DNA from 3 places in the Rhizobium sp. Leaf311 genome. Region 2 is predicted to be linked to each of the others. Evidence: riboswitches for the same ligand, from Rfam matches in the RefSeq annotation. Region 2 holds a riboswitch; each other region holds the start of a gene.
What was found. Region 2 has a riboswitch for thiamine pyrophosphate ahead of ASF69_RS05100 (hydroxyethylthiazole kinase). Riboswitches for the same ligand answer to the same signal wherever they lie in the genome.

Region 1 (9,663 bases), on a different contig from region 2:
CTGGTCAATGGCGAGTTGAAGCATGTGACCGGCTACATGAAGGATTTTCTGTTCCAGCCGGAACAGGCCAGAACTCCGATCCGTAATCTTTCGGGCGGCGAGCGCGCACGTCTCATGTTGGCGCGCATTCTGGCACGGCCGACCAATCTTCTGATCCTCGACGAACCCACCAACGATCTCGATATCGAGACGCTTGATCTCCTGCAGGAGATTGTTGCCGGTTTTGCAGGCACTGTCATCCTCGTCAGCCACGACCGCGACTTCCTCGACCGCACGGTGACTTCCACCATCGCTCCTGCCAATCCGGATGCGCCTGACGGTCGCTGGATTGAATATGCAGGTGGCTATTCGGACATGATGGCGCAGCGCAAGGGCGCCTCGGACGAGAAGCGAAAGGCCGAAAAGCAGGAAAAGGCCAAGGCTTCCGCTTCGTCCAACTCCGCTGCCGAGCCTTTGAAAGCCAAGGGAAAGCTGTCCTTCAAGCAGAAATTCGCGCTGGAAAATCTTCCCAAGGAGATGGAGAAGGCGCAGGAAGAAATCGCCAGGCGCGAGGAACGCATGGCTGATCCCAACCTCTTCACCAAAGATCCGGCGGTCTTCAACACGCTTGCCGATGAGATGTCGAAGCTTCGCCAGAAGCTCGAAACGATGGAGGAAGAGTGGCTGGAACTCGAGATGCTGCGTGAGGAACTCGAAAGCTAGACGGGCCTCATTGCGGCGACGGCGTCACGGCACCATCTATGACAGTAACGCAGATCGCGTTTTCTGTTGCAGCGGAGGAGCCAGACATGCGCATGATTTTCGTCAACCTGCCGGTCAAGGATGTCGCAAGATCCAAGGCGTTTTTCACCGCGCTTGGCTTCAACTTCAATCCCGAATACTCGGATGATCGCACGCTATGTATGATCATAGAGAAGAATATTTTCGTCATGCTGCTGCAGGAGGAGCGGTTCCGCGATTTCATCAATGGCGATATTGCCGATGCGATGCGCACCAAGGAAGTGCTCACCTGTGTTTCTGCCTCCAGCCGTGAAGAGATCGACCAGATGATCGCCACCGCGCTGGCCAATGGCGGGGCGGAGTGGAAGCCCGTGCAGGATCATGGCTTCATGTATGCGGGTAGCTTTCAGGATCCCGATGGCCATGTCTGGGAACTGGTCCATATGAGCGCCCCGGCCTAGACGTTGCCGTCTTGCTAATTCTCTCCTGAGGCACTACATCTTCGGCAGATCTAACGGGGTGCTTTGTTCTGACACGAACGAGGCTGAGAGGCTCTGCCAACCCGAAGAACCTGATCCGGTTAACACCGGCGGAGGGATTAGACGGCTTCCATCAAGACGCCCTTTTCCCCTTGTCGCTTGAGGAGGTGCTTTTGATGTTCCGTCGTATTTTCCTTCATGGCCTTATGCTGGCATCGGTGATGGTTCCTGGTCTTGCCGCCGCGCAGGATAAGAAGACGCTCACCGTCTACACTTATGAAAGCTTTGTTTCAGAATGGGGCCCCGGTCCTAAGGTCAAGGCCGCATTCGAGAAAGCGTGTGACTGCACCCTCAACTTCGTTGGCGTAGCCGATGGTGTGGCGCTTCTCAACAGGCTGAAGCTGGAAGGTCCATCGTCAAAAGCGGATGTCGTTCTAGGTCTCGACACAAACCTGATTGCGGAAGCCAAGCAAACCGGGCTCTTCGAAAAATCCGGGGTCGATGCGTCTGCGGCAAAGGTGCCGGGTGGCTTTCAGGACGATGTCTTCGTTCCCTATGATTACGGCCATTTCGCCGTTGTCTATGATACGCAGGTGATGAAAACGCCGCCCAGAAGCATGAAGGAACTGGTCGAGGGCGATCCGGCCCAGAAAATCGTCATTCAGGATCCGCGCACCTCAACACCGGGTCTCGGCCTGCTGCTATGGGTCAAGTCGGTCTATGGCGATCAGGCGCCGCAGGCCTGGTCGAAGCTCAAGGACCGCATCTTGACGGTTACACCCGGATGGTCGGAATCCTATGGCCTCTTTACCAAAGGCGAAGCGCCGATGGTATTGTCCTATACGACGTCGCCTGCCTATCACATGGTGGCGGAAAATAGCGAAAGATATCAGGCTGCCGCCTTTGATGAGGGGCACTACATCCAGATCGAAGTTGCCGGGGTCTTGAAGAATGCCCCGCAACATGCGCTGGCGCAGCAGTTTCTGGCATTCGTTCTCACCTCCGGCTTCCAGGACACCATTCCTGAAAACAACTGGATGATGCCGGTGGCACCGACCTCCGCGCCCCTGCCTGCTGCGTTCTCCAAGCTGGTGCAGCCATCAAAGACCTTTCTGATGTCGCCGGAGGATGTGGCGCGCAACCGCAAGGCCTGGATCGATGAGTGGCTCGCGGCGATGAGCGTCAAGTAGGATCGAAGCAGGTCATGGTAGGACGCCGGGAAGGGCGATGGTTCATCTTTGGCGGAGCCGCGACGGTTACCGCTGTCGTCCTTTTCATCGGGCTTGCAATTTATGCGCTTCTGTCCTTCGACGTCAGCGCCGCGTCTGTTGGCCTGATCGATGCCTATACATGGCGGATACTGCGCTTCACGCTCTGGCAGGCGACGCTCTCGACAGTGCTGTCCGTCGCGCTTGGATTGCTGGTGGCCTTGGCACTTGCCCGGCAGCGTAACTTCCCCGGTCGCATATGGATCATCCGCCTGATGGCGGTTCCCATGGGCTTGCCGGTCATTGTCGGCGCGCTTGGACTGATATCGATCTGGGGCAGGCAGGGTGTCCTCAATATGCTTCTGCAGACTGCGGGTCTGGACGCGCCCGTTAGTATTTACGGTCTGTCCGGCATTCTTGTTGCCCATGTTTTCTTCAATCTTCCGCTGGCAACCCGCTTCTTTCTGGCCGGACTTGAGGTGGTGCCGGGAGAATATTGGCGCATGGGCTCGGCGCTGGGCTTTGGACCTTTTGCTACATTTCGCTTCGTGGAATGGCCTGCCGTCGCACGACTTTTGCCAGGGGTCGCAGGACTTATCTTCATGCTCTGCGCAACAAGCTTCACCCTCGTCTTGCTGTTGGGCGGGGGACCTGCGGCCACGACAATCGAGGTGGCGATCTATCAGGCGCTGCGGTTTGATTTCGATCCACCGCGCGCAATCGCGCTTTCGGTGATGCAGATCGCCATGACAGGGGCGTTGCTGGCCTTGCTCGCGCTGCTACCCTCGGCCGAGCCCGACAGACAAAGCCAGGGTCGGCCCGTGCTGCGCATGGATGGCAGAAAAGCGGGGCCTCGCTTGTGGGACAGCGCTGTCATTCTTTCCGTACTGTTTCTGGTCGGGGCTCCCTTGTGCGCGGTCGCATCTGCTGGCGTTTCAGCGGATCTGTGGCGGTTACTTTCTGCCCCCACTTTCCGGCAGGCAGCGGCGACAAGCTTTCAGATCGCGCTTTTTTCCGGGCTGCTGGCCGTCTTCGCTTCATATGCGCTTGTGCGCGCGCGCCATGCCATTGCTTTGCGCAGAGAGGCCGGTTTCAGCCTGAAGGCGTTTCTTGTTCTGATGGGCGCAGGCTCATCTCTCGTCCTGCTTGTACCGCCCGTCGTTTTGGGAAGTGGCTGGTTTCTGCTGTTGCGGCCCTTCGGCGATGTGGCGGCGTTTGCACCTGTTATCGTCGCCATCATCAATATGTTGATGTCGTTGCCCTTTACCATGCGCGTTATCGAGCCGGCATTCCTGAGCCATGATGCGCGCACCGGCAGGCTTTCTGCCGCGCTGGGTCTTCGTGGACTATCGCGATTCCGGTTTGTTGATTGGCCGGTCCTGTGGCGTCCCACTGCGACGGCGTTCTTCTTTGCGATGGCGCTTTCGCTCGGCGACCTGGGTGCTGTTGCGCTTTTCGGATCAGAGAACTTTGTCACCCTGCCTTGGCTGGTCTACAGCAATATGGGAAGTTACAGAACACAGGATGCTGCCGGTTACGCCTTCATTCTCGGTGTCATCTGCCTTGTCCTTGCCGCAGGCGGCGTTTCCCGTCGTTCAATGAAAGCAATTGCATGAAGAATCCTGCGGATTGGGGAGCCTGCCTCGACAATGTCTCACTGAAGCTTGGACAACAGCAATTTTTGCTGGATTGCGGGTTTGAGCGCGGAAAAATCACAGCCGTGGTAGGGCCGTCGGGATCTGGAAAGTCGACACTGCTCAATCTCGTTGCCGGTTTTGAGAACCCCGACGAAGGGCGCGTTCTTATCGAGGGGCGCGAGATGGCGGGGCTCGATCCGGCAGAGCGGCCCGTCTCCATCATATTTCAGGACAATAATCTGTTTTCTCACCTCGATATCGTGACCAATGTCGGCCTCGGCGTCAGCCCGTCGCTGTCTTTGTCGAACGCGGATAAAGCCGCAATCAAAGGTGCGCTTGAGAAGGTTGGACTTTCAGGCTTTGAAAAGCGCTTGCCCTCGACATTGTCGGGCGGAGAGCGACAAAGGGCCGCTCTTGCCCGAGCTCTGGTAAGGCAGCGTCCGTTGATGTTGCTGGATGAGCCCTTTGCGGCTCTCGATCCGGGTTTGCGGTCGGGCATGGCCAATTTGCTGAAGGCCCTTCATCACGACATGGACAACAGCATTCTGCTAGTAACACATCATCCCGATGACATACGTCGCCTGGCAGACGCCGTTGTTTTCCTCTCCAATGGACGCGTTGTCTTTCAAGGCAGCGCCCAGAATTTTTTCGATGCGACCGATATCGACGAGATCAGCATGTTTCTCCATGTCTGATTGTTGCCTTAACGCTCGCATCTCTTCGACGCCGCGTCACAATTTCGACGCGACGCACTGTCAAGCCTTGAAAAACAGAGAGGCGATGCACCATTTTTGCACTTGCGAATTTTGAATAACTGCTTGAAGTATTATGCGAACAATCTTCCCCTCGAAACGTCTTTGCATGATGGATCATTTTCGTTGTTCGCGCATTCAAGTGCCCTTGGGGGCGTTATGGTATTCTGGTCTGCAATTAACGGATGATCAGGAACGTTAGGAGCAGACGAGCAGAATGATGACGTGTGTGAAGGCTCAGCAGAGCCACACCTCCGGTCACAATGTATGGCGCAGGGGCAAGGCATTAAGAAGAGGGCTGGCGCTGGTGACAGCGAGCTTCGTCCTGTCGTCTTGCCAATCTCTGCTTAGCCCGTCCTATCAATCGACGCTGAAGCCCTCGGACAATCCGCAGACCGTGGAGCAGGTTCAGAAGAACGATCCGCGCGCGCAGATGGGCGCCCGTGAGCATCCGCGTATCGTTGCCAGCTATGGTGGTGAATATCACGACGACAAGACGGAACGCCTTGTCGCGCGTATCGCCGGTGCGCTGACCGCCGTTTCTGAGAATCCACAACAGTCCTATCGCATCACCATTCTCAACTCTCCTGCCATCAACGCCTTTGCATTGCCGGGCGGCTATCTCTATGTGACCCGCGGTCTTCTGGCTCTTGCCAATGATGCTTCCGAAGTCGCAGCCGTCCTGTCGCATGAAATGGGTCACGTCACGGCCAACCACGGCATTGAGCGCCAACGTCGCGAAGAGGCGGAAGTCATTGCCAGCAGGGTCGTGGCAGAAGTGCTTTCAAGCGACCTCGCCGGCAAGCAGGCGCTCGCCCGTGGCAAGCTGCGTCTTGCGGCCTTCTCGCGCCAGCAGGAATTGCAGGCGGACGTCATCGGTGTGCGTATGTTGGGAGAAGCGGGATACGATCCCTTTGCATCGCCGCGTTTCCTCGATTCGATGGCGGCCTACGCCCGCTTCACCTCGGCTGATCCAGACAGCGATCAAAGCCTCGACTTCCTTTCCAGCCACCCAAACACGCCGCAGCGCATCGAGCTGGCGCGCAGGCACGCCCGCGCCTTCGGTCAGGAAGGCCAGGTCGGCGACAAGGGGCGGGACTGGTTCCTCAATGGCATAGATGGACTTCTCTATGGCGACAGCCCGCAGGAGGGCTATGTCCGTGGCAACACCTTCCTGCATGGAACGCTCGGCATTCGCTTCGATGTGCCGGAAGGCTTCCAGATCGACAACAAGGTGGAGGCGGTTCTAGCGACGGGCCCCGGCGAGATGGCCATTCGCTTCGATGGCGTTGCCGATCCTAAGCAGACCACGCTCGCCAACTATCTCACAAGCGGCTGGGTGGCCGGGCTGGTTCCAGACACCGTGCGGGAAACCGAGATCAACGGCCTGCCTGCCGCGACAGCACGCGCGACTGCGGATAAATGGGATTTCGACGTGACCGTGATCCGCGTTGGTCAGCAGATTTTCCGGTTCCTGACGGCGGTGCCGAAGGGCAGTCCGCAGCTGGATGGCGTCGCAAACATTCTGCGCACAAGCTTCCGCAAGATGACACCCAGCGAAATTGCCGCGCTAAAGCCGCTTCGGGTCAGGGTGGTCACGACGAAGCCAGGGGACACGGTCGCTTCATTGTCTGCCCGTATGATGGGCACAGATCGCAAGGTGGAACTGTTCCGCGTCCTCAATGCCATGAGCGCAACATCGACCGTGCAAGCCGGTGATCGCGTGAAGATCATCTCTGAATAACAAAAACCCGGTCTTCAACGCGGCCATGTTCTTGGAACATGTGCCGATTGAAAGCCGGGTTTTTTGATTTGAAAATGACGCTGATTAAGCGGCTTCTTCTTCCTGCGTGTCTTCTTCTTCAACGGTCTTGCCGCGCTTCGGTCCCTTGTTGAGGTTCACTTCAACAAGACGAACGGCTTCTGTTTCAGACATCTTGTTGACGGCCGCAATTTCGCGAGCCATGCGATCAAGAGCAGCTTCGTAGAGCTGGCGCTCCGAGTAGGACTGTTCCGGCTGGTTCTCGGCACGATAAAGGTCGCGAACCACTTCTGCGATTGCAATAAGGTCACCGGAATTGATCTTGGCATCATATTCCTGCGCGCGGCGCGACCACATGGTGCGCTTTACACGAGCCTTACCCTGAACAACCTTCAGTGCGCGCTCGACGAAATCCCCTTCAGAAAGCTTGCGCATACCAATGCTGACAGCCTTGGCCACAGGAACTTTCAAGCGCATTTTGTCTTTTTCGAAATCAATGACGAACAGTTCGAGCTTCATGCCCGCAACTTCCTGTTCTTCAATTGCCGAAATGGTACCGACGCCATGAGCGGGATAAACGATCGCTTCACCGGTCTTGAAACCGTGACGCGCTGGAGATTTCTTCTGCTGGGTCGTCATTCGTTCTTAAAACTCCCTGTTACATACACCCGGTATTTCCGGGGTCGGGTCGGTCAGGCCCGGATGAGACGGGGGAAACCGTCAGGTGACTTCGTACTGGTACAGTCGTGCACTCAAAAATAATTCATCTCGCAACCCGGAGGCTGACAACACAAACAATCGATATGTCACGGAGACCGCGTGCAAGTGATGATTTGCTTTCGTGGTGTTTCTGGGCACGCAAATGCCACGCTGTGGATCAGTTTTTCTGGTCTATCACAAAAATACGTGGAAATCAATAATTTGCTTCTACCGTGACTATGCCGTCACAATAGGCGTGGCGGCCGTCAGCAGAACCGAGTCGTTTGATACTTGCGCGGGAAGGCCGACGATAAAATGTCGCGAATTCAATCGAATAAATTTACCGCTCGTCGTTCAAAGCATTGATGCACACTTAAACTATTCATAATTCCGCGCCAATATCCGATTCGAAATCGGCGTAAATGACGATATTTTTCGATTTTTCTTCATAAACCCTCATCCTTCGGGAGGAAAAAGACAAAATGGGCTACCGGAACAATCCAAAACGCGACAAACAACTCGAAAAATCCAGAAAACTGGCCGAAGCATCCGGAAAGCCCTTCATAGACCCTATGATCGTCTATGGCCGAGCAAGCGCCGATGATATCCAGTATTATTCTCCAGAAATGCTTTCCATTGCTTCACAGCACACGGCAGAAGAGCTTCTTCGCTGGAAAAAGGATGCACCATATATTGGCGTGTCCCAAGTAGATGGCATTTCTCCCCGCGATGTTCCGGTTTCTGTTCTGACGATTATCGGGCGCAACATGCCCTTCCTCTATGATTCCGTGATGGGGGAGGTGACCAGCAGCTATCGCAGCCTTTACCTCGCCGTGCATCCGATCATGGCGGTCGATGGAAGTGTTGGCGGAGGATATCGCCTTGCTGATCCTGAAAAGGACGCTCCGCAAGACAATGTCAGCTTGATCCAGCTTCATATCGCGCCGGTAAGCCCGCAAGCGGCCGAGATTCTTGTGGAGCGAATACGCTTCGTTTTGTCGCAGGTGCAGTCTGCATTCACCGACTGGAAGCCGATGCTCGCCAAGGTCGACGAGGCGATGAGGGAGCTCAAGGAAAGGGGCTCGAACCGTCGGAAAACGGAACGGGCCGAGGCACTGGCCTTTCTGGAATGGTTGCGCAACGACAATTTCACGTTCCTTGGGATGCGCGACTACAGCTATTCAGGAGCAGGCAAGAACGCCAAGGTGGAGCGCGGAGAAGGTAGCGGGCTTGGTACGCTGACAGATCCGAACGTCCGTGTGCTGCGTCTGGGCAAGGACGCGGTCACCACCACGCCGGAAATCCTGGCGTTCCTCGATGGTCCCGATTTCCTCATCGTCACCAAGGCGAATGTGAAATCCATCGTCCACCGGCGCGCCTATATGGACTATATCGGCATCAAGCGCTTCGATGAAGACGGCAATGTCATCGGGGAACTGCGCATCGTCGGTCTGTTCACCGCAACGGCCTATACCCATTCCGTGCGGCACATTCCCCTGCTGCGGGCAAAGGTTGCGGAGGTCGAGCATCATTTCGGCTTCGATCCCAACAGCCACTCCGGACGCACCCTCTACAATACGCTCGAGGCCTATCCTCGTGACGATCTCTTCCAGATCGATACGGATCTCCTCATTCGCTTCATCGAGCAGATCATGGAACTTAGTGATCGACCACGCGTGCGTGTTCTGCCGCGCATCGATCGCTTCGACAGGTTCGTTTCTGTCATCATCTTCGTGCCGCGCGAGGAATATAATTCCTACGTCCGCGAGAAGATCGGCGACTACCTGGCGCAGGTCTATGACGGGCACATTTCCGCCTACTACCCTGCCTTCCCGGAAGGCGCAGTTGCCCGTGTGCATTTCATCGTCGGGCGTACGAATGACAAGACGCCCAGAGTGGCGCAGGACAAGCTCGAACAGGCCGTGGGCGATATTGCTGCGCGCTGGATCGACCATTTCGTAATGCTCTCGCCGGTCGGGGCACCGGTCCTGGATGTGGATCAGGCGTATCAGGAGGCGTTCACGCCCGACGAAGCATTTGCCGACATGGCTGACATCGTTGCCACCGCAGAGGGTGAGCCGGTGCGTATCGAATTCTATCGTCGTGACGATCAGAGCGAGGACCAGCTGTCTCTCAAGATTTTCCACCGCGATGGACATCTGCCGCTGTCGCGTCGTGTGCCTTTGCTCGAAAACTTGGGATTTGGCGTTACCAGCGAACGGACCTTTGATATTGGCGTGGTGTCTGGCGAGACGACCCGAACCATTGTTCTGCACGACATGGAATTGAACGTGCCGAAGGACGTCAAGCTTGACCTGGCTGTCTACGGGCCACGGCTGGAAGAGGCCTTTCTGGCGGTATTCCACGGTTCGGTCGACAATGACAACTTCAACCGCCTTATCCTGG
Region 2 (9,663 bases):
GATTGCCAAGAAGCACGGTTCTTTGATTACATTCGAAAACCATGCCGAAGTCATGAAGCGGTGTCGCCGCTACCTGCTCGCATCCGATCCCATGACGATTGCTATTGGACTGATGGGAACGACCGGGCGTCGCCCCTATGAAATCTTCACACAGGCGGAACTCAAGCCTGCGCCCTATGGCAAGGGCGTTTCGAAATGGAGTGTGCTTTTCAACGGTCAGGCCAAGACCAAGCAGGGCGAAGGCACGAAATTCGGTGTCACCTATGAAATTCCTGTGCTTGAGCAATCGAAAATCGTCCTCGACGCCTATCGCCGCCTGCGCGAGAGTAGCGATGGAAAGCTTTGGCTGGGGCTAAGCGTCGACGACTTCACCTCGGAAGTTCGTCTGCCCCTGCGGGATGCAGTTATCGCCAAATTCGAAGATATCTGGCCCAAGGAAGAACCGGCAAAACCCTATGGCCTGCGTCATCTCTACGCGGAAATAGCGTTCCGCAATTTCGCGCCCCCACGGGTCACCAAGAACAGCTATTTCGCCGCTATCCTTGGCCACAACAACAATGACCTTGAAACCTCATTGTCATACATGACCTACACCTTTCCCGAAGATGCTGACCGGTCCAAGGCGCGCGCGGAGCATCTGGCGGATCGCACCATCAACCAGATGCGGACGATCAATCAGATACCGGGGATGCCGGAGAGCTAAGCGCGAGACCTTCCAGACATTCCCAAAGAGACGCAGCCGACAAGGAGTGCGCGGGCGTGTGCGCATGGGATTTTTGCTGCTCGAAATATCTGGCCTGCACCTGTCGCTCAAGACTGCTTGACACAAATGAAACGGGCATCTAGCAAGATGGAACATATATTCCAAAATGGGTTTCGTGCTCGCGCCGACTTTCTATTCTCGACCGCGACCAACGCGCCCAGATGACCAGATCGGGAGGAAACGATGGTTACGAAATTGGCCTTGCTGGGTGCCGGGCGCATTGGGAAAGTGCACGCCAAGGCAATTGCCTCTGACAAGCGTGCAAAGCTGGTTGCCGTGGTGGACGCCTTTCAGGAGGCAGCTCAGGCGATTGCCGATGAAACCGGTTGCGAGATCAGCACCATCGATGCCGTTCTCGCCAATCCCGACATTGATGCGGTTATCATCTGCACACCTACCAATACCCACGCCGATCTGATCGAGCGCTTTGCACGCGCTGGCAAGGCTATTTTCTGCGAGAAGCCGATCGATCTGGATGTCGCACGTGCCCAATCCTGCATCGATGTGGTGGAAGAGACGGGCGCCAAGATCATGCTTGGCTTCAATCGCCGTTTTGATCCGCATTTCCGTGCCGTGCGCAAAGCAATAGATGACGGCCAGATCGGCAAGGTCGAGATGGTGACCATCACCAGCCGTGACCCGGGCGCGCCGCCGCCGGAATATATCAAGGTTTCGGGCGGCATCTTCCGCGACATGACCATCCATGATTTCGACATCGCCCGGTTCCTGCTCGGCGAAGAGATTGTCAGCGTGTTTGCAAGCGGCTCCGTTCTCGTGGACCCCAAGATCGGGGAACTCGGCGATTACGATAGCGCCAGTATCGTCTTGACCACGGCGACGGGACGTCAGGCGATGATTTCCAACTCACGGCGCGCGACCTATGGCTATGATCAGCGCATCGAAGTCCACGGTTCGCTCGGCTCGGTAGCCGCAGAAAACCAGCGGCCCGTTTCCATCGAGATCGCGACGAAGGATGGCTATACGCGTCCGCCTCTGCACGATTTCTTCATGACGCGTTACACAGCAGCCTACGCCGCCGAGATCGCGGCCTTCATCGATGCCATCGAGAACAATGCCGCACCCTCGCCTTCCGCAAAGGACGGCCTCATCGCCTTGAAGCTGGCCGATGCGGCACTCAAATCTGCACGCGAAAAAACCGTCGTGCATTTGACCTGATGGTTGCCGCGAAGGTGTGGCACTGCCATGCCTTCGCGCCATTGACAGCAGGCGTAAAAGACGCCACTTTCGAGACATTCCGAGGGGAGCATCTGACGATGCTGAGATGGCGCTGAGCCGGACCCTTGAACCTGATCCGGGTCATGCCGGCGTAGGAACGGAACAGTCTGCGCAGGCAATGCTTTTCTCTTCTCCGCTTGGCCCGGGTCTCTGCATCGAGACGTCTGGAGTGCTGAGAAAACCATGATCGATTTCCCCACGGCCCAAAAGGCGGGCGAGCTTTTAACGCGGGTGCGCGAGCGACGTCCGCGGGTGCACTGCCTGATGAATACCGTCGTCCAGAAATTCACGGCAGACGGTATAACCGCTGTCGGCGGCATTCCCTCCATGACGTCATCGCCGGAGGAGATCGAGGACTTCGTCCTCATGGTCGATGCGCTGACAATCAACCTTGGCACGCTGGACGAGGCACGCCGCAAGGTCATCCGGCAAGCAGTCGCCATTGCAAACGCCAAGGGCAAGCCCTGGATCATTGACCCTGTTCACTGCGATTATTCCCCATCCCGCCTAGCATTTGCCAGGGAGATGCTTGCGCTCGGCCCCGCAATCGTGCGCGGCAACCAAGCGGAAATGTCCGTGATCGGCGATGTCGCCAAGGCGCTGCGTATCCAGACCGGGCCGCAGGACCTGCTTCAGGACCAGAACAGGGCGGCAACCATCCACAACGGTCATCCCTGGATGGCGAAAGTCACCGGCACCGGCTGCCTCTCCGGCGGCGTCATTGCAGCATTCATGGCGGTTGAGACAGACCCGCTTCTGGCGGCCGCAGCCGCGCTGACCGTCACAGGCGTTTCTGCGGAAATTGCGGCACGGCATTCGCGTGGTCCGGGGACGTTCGAGGCGGCGTTTCTCGATGCCGTGAACGGACTGAGTACCGATGACATAGTTTCGCTTGCGAGGATTGAACGACATGAGAATTGATTACAGGCTGAACGCGCTGGTCGATAAATCGCTGGCCGATATCGCCCCCCTTCCGGAACTCGCAGCGGTGGCGGCGCGGCATGGGGCGACCATCATCCAGTACCGCGACAAGCACTCCTCGACCCGAGAGATGATCCAGCAGGCAGTTCTCATTCTGCAAGCTCTGCAAGGCACGGGCGTTCCGCTCGTCATCAATGACCGGGTCGACGTAGCGCTCGCGTCTGGCGCGGATGGCGTCCATCTGGGTGCCGATGACATGGACGCGGCAACGGCAAGGCGGCTGCTCGGGCCTGCTGCCATTATTGGCCTGACGGTCAAAAACATGGACGACGCCGAGCGCGCGGGCAACGCACCGGCAGACTATGCCTGTATCGGCGGCGTTTTCGATACCGTCTCGAAAGTAAACCCCGACGCTCCCGTTGGGCTGGAGGGCTTCAGGGAACTTCGGAACATTCTGAACAACATGCGGCCCGATATGCCGGTCGGCGCTATAGCAGGCATCACACTGGACAAAGTGCCCGCCCTCATCGCCGCAGGCGCAGACGGTGTGGCGGTTATTTCCGGGCTGTTTCGCGCCACCGATATTGCCGCCGCAGCCCGGGACTTCCGCCATCATGTGGATATTGCGCTGGAGGCACGCAGATGACAGTCATCGCACTGACAATTGCGGGCTCCGATAGCGGCGGAGGCGCGGGCATACAGGCCGACCTCAAGACATTCTCTGCCTTGGGCGTGTATGGCGCCAGCGTTTTGACCGCCATCACCGCACAAAACACCAGGGGCGTTACCGCCGTTGAAGACGTCTCGGCCGGAATGGTGCGGGCCCAGATGGACGCTGTATTCTCTGATCTCACGGTCGATGCCGTCAAGATCGGGATGGTCTCGCGCACCGAGACCATCGAATGCATCGCCGCAGGCCTGCAAGGCCGCAAAATGCCTGTGGTGTTGGACCCGGTGATGGTGGCGACATCTGGAGATCGCTTGCTGCAGGAAGATGCTGTCGAGGGTCTGCGGTCCATGCTGCTTCCCCTGGCGGTGCTGGCAACACCAAACCTGCCTGAGGCTGCTCTCTTGTGCGGAATGAAAATGGCCGCATCCCGCAATGAGGTTATCCAGCAGGCCGAAACAATCCTGAAGACCGGCGTCGGCGCAGTCCTGATCAAGGGCGGGCACGCCTCCGGCTCGGAGAGTATCGATATTCTCCTGGATTCGACGGGCGTTCAGGAATTCGCCATGCCCCGGCTCGAAACCCGAAACGACCACGGGACCGGCTGTACGTTGGCATCTGCCATCACGGCCAATCTGGCTCTGGGTTATCCCTTGGCCGACGCTATTGGTCTGGCAAAAGATTACCTCCAGGGGGCGTTGGCTGCGGGACGCACCTTGCGGGTAGGCGGCGGGCACGGCCCCGTGCATCATTTTTATCGCTGGTGGAGTGCCTGACTGCAGCTTGTCACACCCAAAGCGCGGTCGACCGTTCTCACGCTCTCGGCTTTGGGCTTGCCAAGGCGTTGCGAATGGCAAAACTGGAATGGATGCGGGATACTCCCGGCAGTTTCGACAGGATATCCTTGTGGACGCGCTCGAAATCCCCTGCGGTTTCAACTTCTACCCGCAGAAAGTAGTCCGATCCGCCAGTCATCAGATAGCATTCCCGGATTTCCGGGTAACGGCGAACGGCATTTTCGAAACGATTCAGGAAATCTTCCGTCTGCCGGTCAAGCGTGATCTGGACGATAACGGAGATGACATCGCCACCAGCCGCGCTTCCCGTCAGCGCGGTATAGCCGCGGATGACACCTTCCCGCTCGAGAATATCGACGCGGCGAAGGCAAGCAGACGGCGAAAGCCCGACTTCGGCGGCCAGTTTGGCATTGCTGATGCGGGCATTCAGCCGAAGCAGGCGGATGATGTGGCGATCGGTAGCGTCCAGAGAAGACATAAAGATATTCCGTTCTGCCGTTGAAAATTGCGTGCTGAGCCAATCATTCGAATAATCTGCACATCAAACTGCAAAAATTCGATGATTGTTGCAATAGACTTGTTCCCAATAATAAGGGAACGACGATGAATATGACGATCAATCGCCAGACGGTAAGTGGCGGTGCCAGCGGCTATCTGACGATAGACCTGGGCGCGCTTCGTGACAATTATCTCCTGTTGAAGGCAAAGGCACCCGCCTCGATAACGAGCGCCGTTGTGAAGGCGAATGCCTATGGTTTGGGCGCAGACATGGTCGCGCCCGTGCTTTACGACGCTGGCTGCCGTCATTTCTTCGTCGCCCATATGGATGAGGCAATCGCCCTGCGCCTTCGCCTTGCCGGTGATGCGCAAATCTTCGTTCTCAACGGATTACAGCCGGGCAACGAAACCTCCTGCACGGCGATGAACATTACGCCGGTTCTGAACTGCCTTGAGCAAATCGCGCAGTGGTCAGCCCATGCAGCTGCACTGCGACAGGTTCTCCCGGCGGCGATCCAGATCGACACAGGCATGTCGCGGCTTGGTCTGGCGCCCATTGAGCTAGATGCGCTGAAAGCAGAGCCGGCACGTCTTCGCGGCATCGCTATCAGCTATCTCATGAGCCATCTGGCCTGCGCTGATGAACCTGAAAGTCCGCTCAATGCATCGCAACTCGTCGTGATGCGCAAGGCATCGGACATGTTTCCCGGCACGCCGGTTTGCCTTGCAAACTCGGGCGGCATCTTCCTCGGTGCCGATTACCACAACGCGCTAATGCGCCCGGGTATCGCTCTTTACGGCGGCGCGCCTTCAACGTTGCGCCCCAACCCGATGAAACCGGTAGTTCGGCTGGATGTCGCAGTAATCCAGACGCGGACAGTCCCCACAGATACGCTTGTCGGATATGGCGGCACGTTCCGTGCGTCCGCTGAAACGCGGCTGGCTACGATTGCGGCGGGATATGCGGACGGTCTTCCCCGCTCTCTCAGCAATCGCGGAGCCGCCTATTTCAATAGCATCCGCCTGCCAATTGCCGGCCGTGTGTCCATGGACAGCATAAGCCTCGACATCACAGCCCTGCCTGCGGGAAGCCTGACCCATGGCAGCCTTGTGCAACTGATTGGACCCGACCAATCGCTTGAAGCGCTTGCCGAGGATGCCGGGACAATATCCTATGAGATTCTGACGGGCCTCGGCCAACGCTATCGCAGAACCTATATTCAGCCAGACAGAGCCGGTGTTACCGGCGAAACAAGCAACGCAGACGAGTGAGGCAGATATGAAAATCGTTATTCTCGGTGCCGGTGTCGTCGGCGTCACGTCCGCCTGGTATCTTGCAAAGGCGGGTCACTCGGTGACGGTGATAGACCGCCAGCCTGCTGCGGCACTTGAAACAAGCTTTGCCAATGCGGGAGAAGTATCCCCGGGCTACTCCTCGCCCTGGGCTGCCCCAGGCATTCCGATGAAAGCCATGAAGTGGCTTTTCATGGAACATGCCCCTCTTATCATTCGACCGACAGCGGACCCGGCTGCATGGCGCTGGATGGGCCAGATGCTGCGCAACTGTACATCCGCGCGCTATTCCGTCAACAAGAGCAGGATGGTGCGCATTGCCGAATATAGCCGCGATTGCCTGATGGCTCTGCGCGATGAAACCGGCATCCAGTACGACCAGCGGACGCAGGGCACGCTGGAGGTTTTCCGAACGCAGAAGCAGTTTGATGGCATTGCCAAGGACGTGGCGGTGCTGAAGGCTGGCGGCGTGGCTTACGAGATTCTGGATCGCGATGGTTGTGCCGCCGTGGAGCCCGGCCTTTCAGCATCCAGAGACAAGATCGTCGGCGGCCTGCGTCTGCCCGGTGACGAGACCGGCGACTGCTTCATGTTCACCACCGAACTGGCAAAGCTTGCCGAACAGGCCGGTGTGACATTCCTCTACGACACCGGCATTTTGCGGCCGATTACCGAAGGCAACCGCGTCAAGGCCATTGAGACGACGAAGGGCACTCTGGAGGCCGATACGTTTGTCGGGGCAATGGGAAGCTACACGCCACAATTCCTCAAGCCTCTCGGTATCGATCTGCCGGTTTACCCGGTCAAGGGCTATTCGATCACGGTACCGATCATCAATGCTGCGCGCGCACCGGTTTCAACCGTCATGGATGAAGCGCACAAGATCGCGATTACCCGCCTTGGCGACCGTATTCGCGTCGGGGGAATGGCAGAGATTGCGGGCTTTAGCAAAGACCTGCCAGCCAAGCGGCAGGCGACCTTGACCCATTCGATCGAGGATTTGTTCGGCGGTGCCGGCGACCAATCCCAGGCGAAATTCTGGTCTGGCCTTCGCCCGATGACGCCGGACGGCACGCCGGTTATCGGCCCCACGCGCTACACCAATCTCTATCTGAATACAGGCCATGGCACTCTTGGCTGGACAATGGCCTGCGGTTCTGCGCGGGTCCTCGCCGACATGGTGAGTGGTACCAGACCCGAGATCGAAACCGGGGATCTTGCGATCAGCAGATATGCCGCCTGACATTCGCACCCGTATCGGCGGCAACCGGCTGCCGATACACGTCACAAGGACAGCGCATCTTTAAGCGCCAGACCTTCCTTGTTGCGCAAGTCCAGGTCGGTTTCGATGTGATCGATGTGATGCAGCATCAAACGCTTTGCCTTTTCGGCATCGCCGCTCTCGAGAGCATCGAGAATGGCGGCGTGATCGCTATGCCCACAACTGGAAACGCCGGAGCGCCCATAGAGCGCGATGACCAGCGATGACCTGGCGACCAGCTCGGCCATGAATTTTTCAAGGATGGCGTTTCCAGCAACGGAGGCGAGCATCAGATGAAAATCGCCCGAGGCCTTGATCTCGGACCGGCGTGCGCTTGGCCCCCGTTCATGCTGATGGCGGGCTTCTTCCGTTAAATGAGCCCGCATCTCGGCAATCACATCTGCTGACAGCCGTTCGATTGCACTTTGGACGATTCCCGGCTCGATCAGCCTGCGGGATGCAAAGATCTGCCGCGCCTCTTCCGGAGTAGGATTGGACACGAAGGCGCCGCGATTTCGCTCCGTCTTGACCAGCCCCTCGAAGGCCAGCATCTGCAAGGCGGCGCGCACGACGGTTCGGCTGACATCGAACAGCGTGCCAACCTCGGCCTCGGACAATTTCGTTCCCGGGGCAAGCCGTCTGTCCACAATTGCATCGCGCAGCGTGTCGCGGATAGACTGGGCGCGACCTTCCTGAGTAGCGTCGGCGTCTGGCGTAATATCAGCTGTTGTCATTGTATCTTCCGGTGGTCCAGCCTTTGTACTCCCACCAACCAAGGCCTGCAAAGGCAAAAGTACCCAATCGCCAAAAATATTGGATACAATCGTGATGCATAATCGCTCACAATCGCTTCTTTTTTAATCAGCGCCACGAACGGGATGTTAACCAGGAAATCCACGCTCGAAAAATCGGATTGAATTACAGAAACTTACCCTGCGCTCCGCCAACTGGCACGTCTTATGCAAGGAGATGATCGACAGCAGGGGAAGATGCATGAGTAAAGCCGCCGAGATCGATATTGTCTCCGTCTCAAAAGTCTACGGAACCACCACCGCCGTCCACGGCATCAGCCTGAAGATACCGGCCGGTAGCTATTGCTGCCTGCTAGGCCCTTCCGGCTGCGGAAAGACCTCGACATTGCGCATGATTGCCGGTCACGAGACGATTTCGAGCGGTGACGTTCGGCTGGGCAATACCGTCGTTACCGATTTTCCACCGGCGCGCCGCGGGACAGCAATGATGTTTCAGTCCTACGCCCTGTTTCCGCATCTCGACCTCCTGGACAATGTCGCCTTCAGCCTGAAGATGAAAGGCGTGGACCGCGACACACGCCGGGCAAAGGCCTTGACCATGCTGCAACTGATGCAGTTGGAACCCTATGCCAACCGCAGACCCGCGCAGCTTTCCGGTGGCCAGCAGCAGCGTGTGGCCCTGGCACGTGCGCTCATTACCGATCCAGAAGCGCTGCTTCTGGACGAGCCACTCTCCGCGCTTGATCCCTTTCTGAAGATACGGATGCGCGCGGAGTTAAAAAAGCTCCAGACGACGCTCGGCATTACCTTCGTTCACGTGACGCACAGCCAGGAAGAGGCAATGGCGCTCGCCGACATCATCGTCATCATGAATGACGGGCGCATCGAACAGGCGGCAACGCCACGTGACGTGTTCGAGCGTCCGGCGACGGGCTTCGTCGCCCGCTTCATGGGCCACCACAACGTCATTTCCGGGCGGGTGAGCGCGCAATATGGCGAATTGATCACCATTGACGTTCCCGCAGGCGGCTCCTTCACCGCCACAGGCGAGCCCATGCAGGACGGTCTCGTCGATATCGCAATCCGCACCGACCGCGTTCGCATCGGCGAAGCTGAGGAACCCGGATATGGCTTCACCGGTATCGTTTCCAATGTCGAATATCACGGGGCGACGGTCAAAATCACCGTCGCAGGCGCGGGCTTTGAGGACTTCAACGTCATTCTCAGCGACGTCGCTTTCTTTGCAAGCCCCATCAAGATCGGTGAAGCAATTCCACTGTCATGGAATGCGGCAGATGCCATCGTGCTCGGCCGAATAGAAAAATGACCAAAAAACAACCAGAGGAGAACTCATCATGTCGATAACATCCAATTCGAAAAAAGGTCTTTCGCGTCGCGGTCTTCTCAAGGCTGGCGCTGCAGCAACCGGTGCCGCCATCGGCTCTGGCCTGATTACAGGCTTCCCGACCATCTGG
Region 3 (9,663 bases), on a different contig from region 2:
CTGACATGATCCAGTTCGCAGCCGCAGAAGGAGTGGACCGTGCCGGCCAGTTGCGGAAAGCTTTTCATGTAACCGCTTTTTTCGAAATAGGCGCGGTTGATGCCGGGGGGGAAGCGGATCACTTCCGCATTGTCTGCACCGCCGAACTTGCCGATGAGGCGTTCGAATCCTGAAATGACGTCTTCGAACTGGCCGCTGCGACCGTAGAGTCCATCGACGCCGGTATCGATCAGCAGTCCCTTGTCGAACAGGCGATCGAGAAACGATGTTTGCATATCCATGGTTTTATCCCGAGAGGCTGGTGTCCTGCTTCTGCACGAGCAGGAGATTGGCGGAGTTGCTGAGGATTCGGTCATTGGAGATCATCAGCTGTGCCGAATGGGCATCTCGAAGATGCCGCCCGAGGCTGAAGGGCGTACCGTTCTTGTAGCCCATGATGCCGCAGATCAGCATGGCATGGTTGATGATTTCCAGAATGGTTTCCGACGAGCATATCTTGACGTTGTTCATGGCGATGGCAAAGGCCATCGACATCAGCCGGTCGGGATCGTTTCTGGTGTCTTCATAGGCCTTGAGACCAGCAATGACGTTCGATTTCACAATCTGCAGCTTGCTGGATACTTCTGCCAGACGAATAGCGCCTGGAGGTGCGACACCGGGCGACTTGCGGGCTGCTGCGCGAACGAATGCCTGGGCGCGGAGGACAGCATCGGCGGCGATGCCGTACCACACGCCGCTCCACAAAAGGTGGGAGGTTGCCAGCATGGATTGCGCGGCGATTTCCGCAAAGGGTTTCGGAAAAATCTGCTGTGCGGGCGCTTGGCCCTTGAACAGAAATCCGTCCGAGCACGTGCCTCGCATACCCAGCGTGTTCCAGACATGCGTCTTTTCAAGGCTGTACTGGTTCTTCAGGAAAACCGTCATGACCTGGTCGGCAGGCGCAGCATCGGCATGGGCGCGCGATGTAATGAGAATGGCGTCCGCTTCACTGCCGTAGGAAATGACGGTGGCGTTTTTTTCCAGCGTGCAATTCTCGCCATCGATATGGATCGCGCAGATCGAGTTTCGCAGATTTCCGCCTATGCCGCCTTCCGTCGTTGCCGAACCCAGCAGAAGCTGCTCGGCTGCCACACGCCGCATGAAATCGGTGTGCCAGGCGCGCTCCTCACCATGCTCGACAAGGCTGGATGCCTTAATGTGGTGCATGGCGAAAATCATTGCCGTTGCAGAGCAGGACTGCCCAAGGGTGCAGCAGATGTCCGCAATCTGCGAAAGGCTGGCACTCTCGCCGCCGAGATGTGCCGGAACCTGAATCCCCAGAAGCCGTTCCGAGCGCAGGGCATCGACAGCTTCCTTCGGGAACCGTGCGGCCGCATCGACGTCATCCGCATGGTGTGCGGCGATTGACGCGACCCGAGCCGCGCGCGCAGAGAGCGTGGCATTGGGCGGTGCGACGGAAAGGTCCATTACGCCGCCTCTTTGCCGTCGAGAATCGTCTTCACTGTGGTTTCGATTGCGTGGATGCTCGCAAATGACTTGCGATTGAGCATACTGTCAGGAAATTCGATATCGAATGCGTCTTCGATACCAAGCATCAACTGTACTGATGCGAAAGAAGAAAGTCCCGCTGCATAAAGATCAGCGTCGTCAGCGATTGTATCGACCGGCGCAGGGAGCTGCCCGAATTTCGATAGTATTTCACGAATTGTTGAATTCATTCCCTATATTCTCCCATATTAGCGCGTCATCATAACGCATTCTTCGAAATAAGCTGGAAAAAATAACATTCGTATAAATGGCTAGGTTAATTTGTCGTGACCGCTAAAAAAGCGCCCAATATCGCAACTTGACAAAAGATGACGCCGGGTCTTTCATTGCGACATTCACCAGGGGGGTCCCGGCAAGGGGCTGAGATACTGCTAGCGCGCGCAGTGACCCGTTGAACCTGATCCAGTTCATACTGGCGTAGGGACGGTGCAAACGCGGAACTGGCAGTTCGACCTCGTCGAACATTATCGCTATTCGTCCGTGGTTTTTCGTCTTCATGCTCGAACTGGGTCTCCACTGTCTTTGCTTTGGAGCCTCACGATGAACATTGCCGCTAAAAATCTCTCGCCTGTCGTCACCACAGGCCCGCTTCCTGCCTCCACTAAAATCTACAAGCCGGGAACCCTTCACCCCCATATTCGTGTGCCGATGCGAGAAATCGCCGTGCATCCAACAGCCGGCGAACCGCCGGTCACAGTCTATGATTCCTCCGGCCCCTACACCGACCCTTCCCATACCGTCAGCATCGAGAGCGGCTTGCCCCGGCTGCGTCATGACTGGGTCGTCGCTCGGGGCGATGTGGAGGTCTATGATGGCCGCCACGTCAAACCGGAGGATAACGGCTTTGCGACGGGCGAGCGGCTGACACCTGAATTCCCGCTGCGTCATCGGCCGTTGAAAGCCAGGGACGGGAAGGCCGTCACGCAGCTCGCATATGCCCGAGCAGGTATCATCACACCGGAAATGGAATTTATCGCCATTCGTGAGAACCTTGGCCGCGAGGCGATCAAGGACAAGCTGGTGCGCGATGGCGAAAGTTTTGGTGCACATATTCCAGATTTCGTCACGCCGGAATTTGTGCGTCAGGAAGTCGCCGCTGGCCGGGCGATCATTCCCGCCAATATCAACCACCCGGAAGCCGAGCCGATGATTATCGGCCGCAATTTTCTGGTCAAGATCAACGCCAATATCGGAAACTCTGCGGTGACCTCCTCCATGGCGGATGAGGTCGACAAGATGGTTTGGGCCATCCGCTGGGGTGGCGACACCGTTATGGACCTTTCCACCGGTCGCAACATCCATAATATCCGGGAATGGATCATCCGCAACTCTCCGGTCCCGATTGGCACTGTCCCTCTCTATCAGGCGCTGGAAAAGGTGGGCGGCATTGCCGAAGACCTGACCTGGGAGGTGTTTCGCGATACTTTGATCGAGCAGGCCGAGCAGGGCGTCGACTATTTCACCATCCATGCGGGTGTGCGGTTGCATTACATTCCGCTCACCGTCAACAGGGTCACCGGTATCGTTTCGCGTGGTGGCTCCATCATGGCCAAGTGGTGTCTGCATCACCACAAGGAGTCCTTCCTCTACGAGCATTTCGAGGAAATCTGCGACATCTGCCGGGCCTATGACGTTTCCTTTTCGTTAGGCGATGGCCTGCGTCCCGGCTCTATTGCCGATGCCAATGATGCTGCGCAGTTTGCAGAACTGGAAACGCTTGGAGAACTGACACAGATCGCCTGGGCGAAAGACTGTCAGGTGATGATCGAAGGGCCTGGCCATGTGCCAATGCACAAGATCAAGGAGAACATGGACAAGCAGCTGAAGGTCTGCGGCGAGGCACCCTTCTATACGCTTGGGCCGCTCACCACCGATATTGCCCCCGGCTATGACCACATCACCTCAGGCATCGGCGCTGCCATGATCGGCTGGTTCGGCACGGCCATGCTTTGCTACGTCACGCCAAAGGAGCATCTCGGTCTGCCGGACCGCAATGACGTCAAGGTTGGCGTGATCACCTACAAGATCGCCGCCCATGCCGCCGATCTCGCCAAAGGACATCCGGCGGCACAGATCCGCGACAATGCGCTATCGCGGGCGCGCTTCGAGTTTCGTTGGGAAGATCAGTTCAACCTGTCGCTCGACCCTGAGACAGCCAGGTCCTTTCACGATGAGACCCTGCCCAAGGAAGCGCACAAGGTCGCCCATTTCTGCTCGATGTGCGGGCCTAAATTCTGCTCGATGCGGATTTCGCACGACATTCGTGCCGAGGCGCAGAAGGAAGGTCTGGAAGCCATGGCGCAGAAATTCCAGCAGGGCGGTGATCTCTATATGCCGCTGGAAAAACCGGCAGAGGGCTGAGATGGATGTTCTTATCAAGGGCGCAGGCGTTGCGGGTCTGACGGTTGCGCTGGAACTTTCCCGCCGCGGTGCCTGCGTTACCTTTTGCGATCCGGCGCATCAACCAGGGCGCGGTGCGTCCTGGTTTGCGGGCGGCATGTTGGCACCCTGGTGCGAAAGGGAGAGTGCGGATGAGGCGGTGTTGACGCTCGGCCAATCCGCCCTCGACTGGTGGGACGAGGCCACGCCGGGTCTTGTTGTCCGCAAAGGCACGCTGGTTGTGGCCCAAGGCAGGGACAAGGCTGAACTGTCGCGCTTTGCGTCGCGCACGACGGGTTATCGCTGGGTGGATGAGGCCGAAATTGCGGCGCTCGAACCTGATCTCGCAGGGCGTTTTCCGATCGGTCTTTTCTTTGAGGGCGAGGGGCATCTCGATCCACGAGCCGCCCTCAATGCGCTTCATGAGCGGCTTGTCTCTCTCGGCGTGGATTTCCATCTGGGGGCAGACGTCGTTGACGAAAAAGCCTTCCCCCATCGCGTGGATTGCACGGGCGCCGCGCAGGCGGGCAGACTTGCCGGTCTTCGTGGGGTTCGGGGTGAGATGCTCTATCTCGCCACGGACGAGCTTGCGCTGTCACGTCCCATTCGAGTGCTTCATCCACGCATCCCGCTCTACATCGTGCCTCGCGACAAGGGGCGCTTCATGGTGGGGGCAACGATGATCGAAACGCAGGAGAGCGGGCCGATAACCGCCCGCTCGATGATGGAGCTGCTAAACGCCGCCTACGCGCTTCACCCGGCCTTCGGGGAGGCACAGATCATCGAGACGGGAACGGGCGTGCGCCCGGCCTTTGCCGATAATCTTCCGCGTGTCGTTGAGAATGATGGCACGCTTTTCGTCAATGGAGCGCACCGGCATGGTTTTCTGCTTTCGCCAGCCATGGCGCAACAGGCGGCCGGTATTTTGCTTTCAAAGGAGGTTTCCCATGAAAATTCTCGTCAATGGGCAAGAGCATGATCTTGCTGCCGACCGGCTTTCGACCGTTCTGACAGCGCTTGACTATGAAGGCGAGTGGCTGGCGACTGCCGTCAACGGCGATCTCGTCCACGCGCAGGATCGCGGTGACTTTCGCCTCAAGGAATTTGACCGGGTTGAAGTTCTTTCACCCATGCAGGGAGGGTAGGCCATGCTGAAACTCTACGAACGCGAGATTGGCTCACGGTTGCTGCTTGGCACCGCACGTTATCCCTCGCCTGCCGTTCTGGCCGATGCGGTGCGCGCCAGCAAGACGGACATTCTCACCATTTCGTTGCGACGGGAAATGGCCGGAAGCAGGCAAGGCGGGCAGTTTTTCGAGCTTATCCGGGAGCTGGACCGCAATATCCTGCCCAATACTGCCGGTTGCCATACCGCAAAAGAGGCTGTTCTGACGGCGAAAATGGCACGCGAGGTTTTCAAGACAAACTGGATCAAGCTGGAGGTGATCGGCAACCACGATACACTTCAGCCGGATGTGTTTGCGCTGGTGGAGGCTGCCCGCATTCTCAGCGATGACGGCTTCGAGGTATTTCCCTATACGACAGACGATCTTGTGGTGGCCGAAAAGCTGATCGATGCCGGTTGCAGGATATTGATGCCCTGGTGCGCGCCCATCGGCAGTGCCATGGGGCCGTTGAACGTGACGGCCTTGCGCTCCATGCGGGCCCATTTTCCGGATGTGCCGATGATCGTCGATGCGGGGCTGGGGCGCCCTTCCCATGCGGCAACCGTTATGGAGCTTGGCTATGATGCCGTGCTTCTCAACACGGCCGTTGCCGGAGCGGGCAATCCCGTCATCATGGCGGGTGCCTTTGCAAAGGCGGTGACCGCCGGGCGCGAAGCCTATCTTTCCGGTATGCTGGAGCCGCGGGATATGGCGGTTCCTTCGACGCCGGTCATCGGGACGGCGGTGTTTTCCTGAGGCGTTGACAAGAGGATGGCACGGCGAGATACCGGCAGAGATGACCTGAAAGGTGTTGCGCCGTGCACAATCTGCTGATCGATATCGAAGGTGTTTCCGTTGGCCATGTGACGGATCTCCAGCTGGGTTCGGGCGTCACGGCCATTCTGTTCGATGAACCTGCAACGGCGTCCGGTTGCATTCTTGGTGGTGCGCCGGGCGGGCGTGACACAGCGTTGCTCGACCCCTCAATGACGATAGCCAAAGTAGATGCCTTCGTGCTGTCCGGTGGTTCTGCCTTTGGGCTGGATGCAGCGGGCGGAGTGCAGGCGGGCCTTCGCGAGATCGGTCGTGGCTTTCCTGTCGGGACGACCCGTGTCCCCATTGTCCCACAGGCCATTCTCATGGACCTGCTCAATGGCAGCAACAAGGAATGGGGCGTCCACTCCCCCTATCGCGAAATGGGCTATGCCGCATTCAAGGCCGCCAGTGCCCAGCCCTTCCTGCTGGGCAGCGTCGGGGCTGGCACAGGTGCGACCACGGCAACATGGAAGGGTGGGCTGGGGTCTGTCGGTGCAACGACGACAGGTGGCCACAGGATTGCAGCCATTGTGGCCGTCAATGCATTGGGGTCGACAACAGTTGGAACGAGCAGGCACTTCTGGGCCGCCCCGTTCGAGCAGAATGGTGAGTTCGGAGGCTTCGGGTTGCCACCGCAGTTTTCGCCGGCCGATACGGCCATGTGCATCAAGGGCGCGACGCAGACGGCAACGACCATCGGCTGTGTGGTGACGGATGCAGTTTTGACCAAGGCGCAGGCGCATCGGCTGTCGATCATGGCGCAAGGCGGGCTTGCACGTGCTGTCATGCCGTCGCATCTGGCCAGTGACGGCGATACCATGTTTGCTGCGGCCACGGGAAAGATGCCGTTGGAAACTGTGAATGATTTTGCCGAGCTTTGCCACCTCGCGGCGATGACCGTCAGTCGTGCGATTGCGCGCGGTATCTACGAGGCAAGCTCCCTGCCTTACCCGGGGGCGCAAAAAGCGTGGCGCGATCAGTTCGCTGGCGAGGCAGAATGAGTGGACGCGAATCGCCCTTGAAAACGACCCTTCGAATCGATTTTCCCCTGGGAGATCGGTTGGGGCCTGGGAAAGCCCAGCTCATGGAACTGATTGCTTCGACAGGCTCCATTTCCGCTGCCGGGCGGGCCATGGATATGTCCTATCGACGTGCGTGGCTTTTGGTGGATGCTTTGAACCATATGTTCAAGGACACGGTCATTGAGCGCCAGCGTGGCGGCAGCCAGGGCGGCGGGGCGGTTCTGACGGAGTTTGGTCAGACCTTGCTTGAGCGCTATCGCAACATGGAAAGACGCCTCGATGATGCGTTGAAGGAAGACCTTGACTGGCTTGAGGCCCATCGCAACAAAGATCAATAGGGATCGAGCGCCGCCGATTTCACGATTGCGAAAACGGTCTGCCCCTTGGCCAGGCCCAGCCTCTCGACAGAAAGGCTCGTGATCCGCGACGTAACGACCGTTCCGTCACAGTTCACCGCAACCATCGCCAAACCGTCCCTGAAGGGCCCGATGTCGGCAATCTGGCCCGCCAGAATATTGAGAGCACTCAAGCCTTCAGGCCTGACCGTTGCCAGCAATACTTCGCGGGCGGGAATGTGGATACGCACCCTTTGTCCGACCCGGGCCGCCGTTGCAGGGATCTGTAGCGCCGATCGACCCACCCTGACGGTGGCGAGCCCATGCACCGTATCGAATGCCTCGACATTGCCGGACAGAATGCTGCCTATGTCCCGGCGCTCAAGCTGTTCACCGAATGCGGGATGGGACAGAATTTCCGCTGCCGGGCCCGCCGCATCGACCTTGCCGCCCTTCATGACCACGATCTGGTCCGCCAGGCGCGAAACCTCGCTGATTGAATGGCTGACATAGATGATGGGGACGCCGGTCTCGTCACGAAGCCGTTCCAGATAGGGGATGATTTCGGCCTTTCGGGCTTCATCCAGCGCCGCAAGCGGTTCGTCCATCAAAAGCAGGCGCGGGGAGGAGAAAAGAGCCCGGCCGATGGCCACGCGCTGTTTTTCGCCACCGGACAGTTTTTCCGGGTAGCGTTTCAAAAGATGCTCAATACCCAGCATCTCGATGATCTTGCTGCCGTCTCCGCCCGCCTGGACCTTGCCTGCAAACCAGCGACCGTAAACCAGATTTTGGCGCACGGTCAGGTGCGGGAAAAGTCGCGCCTCCTGAAAGACATAGCCAAACCGACGCTTGTGACAGGGGGTGAAGAAGTGCCTCTTGCTATCTGCCAGAGTGATGTCATCGAGAGCGAGGGTTCCATGATCGGGCCTCATCAGGCCCGCGATAATCCGGACAAGTGAGGTCTTGCCTGAACCCGAGCGGCCAAACAGGGCGGTCACGCCCTTGCCTGCGGTAAATTGTGCATCCAGCGCAAAGGCACCCAGCCGGTGTTTTACATCGAGCGTCAAGGTCATGGCGCGTGAACCCTTCTGCCGACAATGCGTGCCAGAAACTCGGACGCGAGAAGGGCTACCACGGAGATGACGATGGCGACCACTGTCAGCCGCAGCGCGCCGGCATCGCCTCCGGGAACCTGCGTGAAGGTGTAAATTGCTGATGACAGGGTCTGGGTCTCTCCGGGAATGTTGGAGACGAAGGTTATCGTTGCACCGAACTCTCCCATGGCCTTGGCGAATGCCAGAACCATTCCGGCGATGATTCCCGGCAACGTCAGAGGCAGGGTGACGGTCACGAAAATCCAGAACGGGCTTGCGCCCAGGGTGCCCGCCGCTTCCTCGAGTTTGCGATCAACCGCTTCGATCGACAGCCGGATGGAGCGAACCATCAACGGAAAGGCCATGATCCCGCAAGCCAGCGCTGCACCCGTCCAGCGGAAGGAAAAGACGATGCCGAAATACTGATCCAGAAACTGCCCGATGACTCCTTTGCGCCCAAAGAGGATCAGAAGAAGAAAGCCGGTAACGACGGGTGGCAGAATGAGGGGCAGATGCACGATGCTGTTGAGGAGTGATTTGCCCCAGAAATTGCCCCTTGCCAGCACAAGTGCGGTGAAGATGCCGAAAGGCAGGCTCACGACCATGGCGATGGTGGAAACCCAGAGGCTTAAACGTATGGATGTCCACTCTTGCGCGCTGAGGCTAAGCCAATCCAATATGATGTTCCCGTTTATGCCGCACCCGCAAGACCGCCTGTTGATGCAGGCGATCGGTCAGATCTTACTTCAGAATTGTAAAACCCTGCTCTTCAAAAAAAGATGCAGCCTCTGGCGATTTTAGAAAATCCAGATAGGCGGTTGCGGCAGGGTTGCCGGATTGGGACAGAATGGCCGCCGGATAGATGATGGGCTCATGACTGTTTTCCGGAAATGTGCCGACGATCTTCACTCCCGGGTCTGCAGCGGCGTCGGTCTGGTAGACAATGCCATAAGGGGCCTCACCACGAGAGACGAGAAGCAAAGCGGCACGAACGCTTTCTGCGGCGGCAACTTTTGCCTCCACTGAAGACCAGACCCCCAGCTTTTCCAACGCAGCCTTACCGTATTTTCCCGCGGGAACGGAATCGACAGCGCCCATGGCCAGCTTTCCGTCACCCACGAGCTGCGCCAGTCCAAACCCCGGCTGGATGTTTACAGGTGCAGCCTTGTCTGCGGAGGTGATCAGGACAAGGCGGTTTCCGAGAAGATTGGTCCTTGTGCCTTCCTTGATGAGTTTCCTGGTCGCGACATAGTCCATCCATGAAAGATCTGCGGAGATGAAGAGATCGGCTGGTGCACCGGCT

Region 1: it holds a riboswitch for thiamine pyrophosphate, as region 2 does, so the genes downstream of both, thiB (thiamine ABC transporter substrate binding subunit) here and ASF69_RS05100 (hydroxyethylthiazole kinase) in region 2, are expected to answer to the same signal.
Region 3: it holds a riboswitch for thiamine pyrophosphate, as region 2 does, so the genes downstream of both, thiC (phosphomethylpyrimidine synthase ThiC) here and ASF69_RS05100 (hydroxyethylthiazole kinase) in region 2, are expected to answer to the same signal.

Annotation. Positions count from the first base shown of each region.
Region 1 is NZ_LMNZ01000022.1:19,741-29,403, forward strand. Features, by position in the region: gene ASF69_RS20735 (ABC-F family ATP-binding cassette domain-containing protein) at 1-702, shown strand, start outside; gene ASF69_RS20740 (VOC family protein) at 789-1,181, shown strand; TPP riboswitch at 1,226-1,335, shown strand; gene thiB (thiamine ABC transporter substrate binding subunit) at 1,376-2,389, shown strand; gene thiP (thiamine/thiamine pyrophosphate ABC transporter permease ThiP) at 2,404-4,023, shown strand; gene ASF69_RS20755 (ATP-binding cassette domain-containing protein) at 4,020-4,739, shown strand; gene ASF69_RS20760 (M48 family metalloprotease) at 5,014-6,540, shown strand; gene ASF69_RS20765 (CarD family transcriptional regulator) at 6,625-7,197, opposite strand; gene ASF69_RS20770 (NAD-glutamate dehydrogenase) at 7,740-9,663, shown strand, end outside.
Region 2 is NZ_LMNZ01000002.1:200,833-210,495, forward strand. Features, by position in the region: gene ASF69_RS05090 (telomere resolvase) at 1-703, shown strand, start outside; gene iolG (inositol 2-dehydrogenase) at 947-1,939, shown strand; TPP riboswitch at 2,012-2,114, shown strand; gene ASF69_RS05100 (hydroxyethylthiazole kinase) at 2,183-2,920, shown strand; gene thiE (thiamine phosphate synthase) at 2,901-3,566, shown strand; gene thiD (bifunctional hydroxymethylpyrimidine kinase/phosphomethylpyrimidine kinase) at 3,563-4,363, shown strand; gene ASF69_RS05115 (Lrp/AsnC family transcriptional regulator) at 4,401-4,862, opposite strand; gene alr (alanine racemase) at 4,988-6,154, shown strand; gene ASF69_RS05125 (D-amino acid dehydrogenase) at 6,162-7,418, shown strand; gene ASF69_RS05130 (GntR family transcriptional regulator) at 7,460-8,170, opposite strand; gene ASF69_RS05135 (ABC transporter ATP-binding protein) at 8,430-9,515, shown strand; gene ASF69_RS05140 (PotD/PotF family extracellular solute-binding protein) at 9,544-9,663, shown strand, end outside.
Region 3 is NZ_LMNZ01000022.1:137,612-147,274, forward strand. Features, by position in the region: gene ASF69_RS21240 (amino acid--[acyl-carrier-protein] ligase) at 1-281, opposite strand, end outside; gene ASF69_RS21245 (acyl-CoA dehydrogenase family protein) at 286-1,467, opposite strand; gene ASF69_RS21250 (acyl carrier protein) at 1,467-1,718, opposite strand; TPP riboswitch at 1,879-1,990, shown strand; gene thiC (phosphomethylpyrimidine synthase ThiC) at 2,089-3,909, shown strand; gene thiO (glycine oxidase ThiO) at 3,911-4,906, shown strand; gene thiS (sulfur carrier protein ThiS) at 4,875-5,072, shown strand; gene ASF69_RS21270 (thiazole synthase) at 5,076-5,849, shown strand; gene ASF69_RS21275 (P1 family peptidase) at 5,912-6,910, shown strand; partial or broken gene ASF69_RS21280 (winged helix-turn-helix domain-containing protein) at 6,907-7,351, shown strand; gene modC (molybdenum ABC transporter ATP-binding protein) at 7,263-8,339, opposite strand; gene modB (molybdate ABC transporter permease subunit) at 8,336-9,037, opposite strand; gene modA (molybdate ABC transporter substrate-binding protein) at 9,102-9,663, opposite strand, start outside.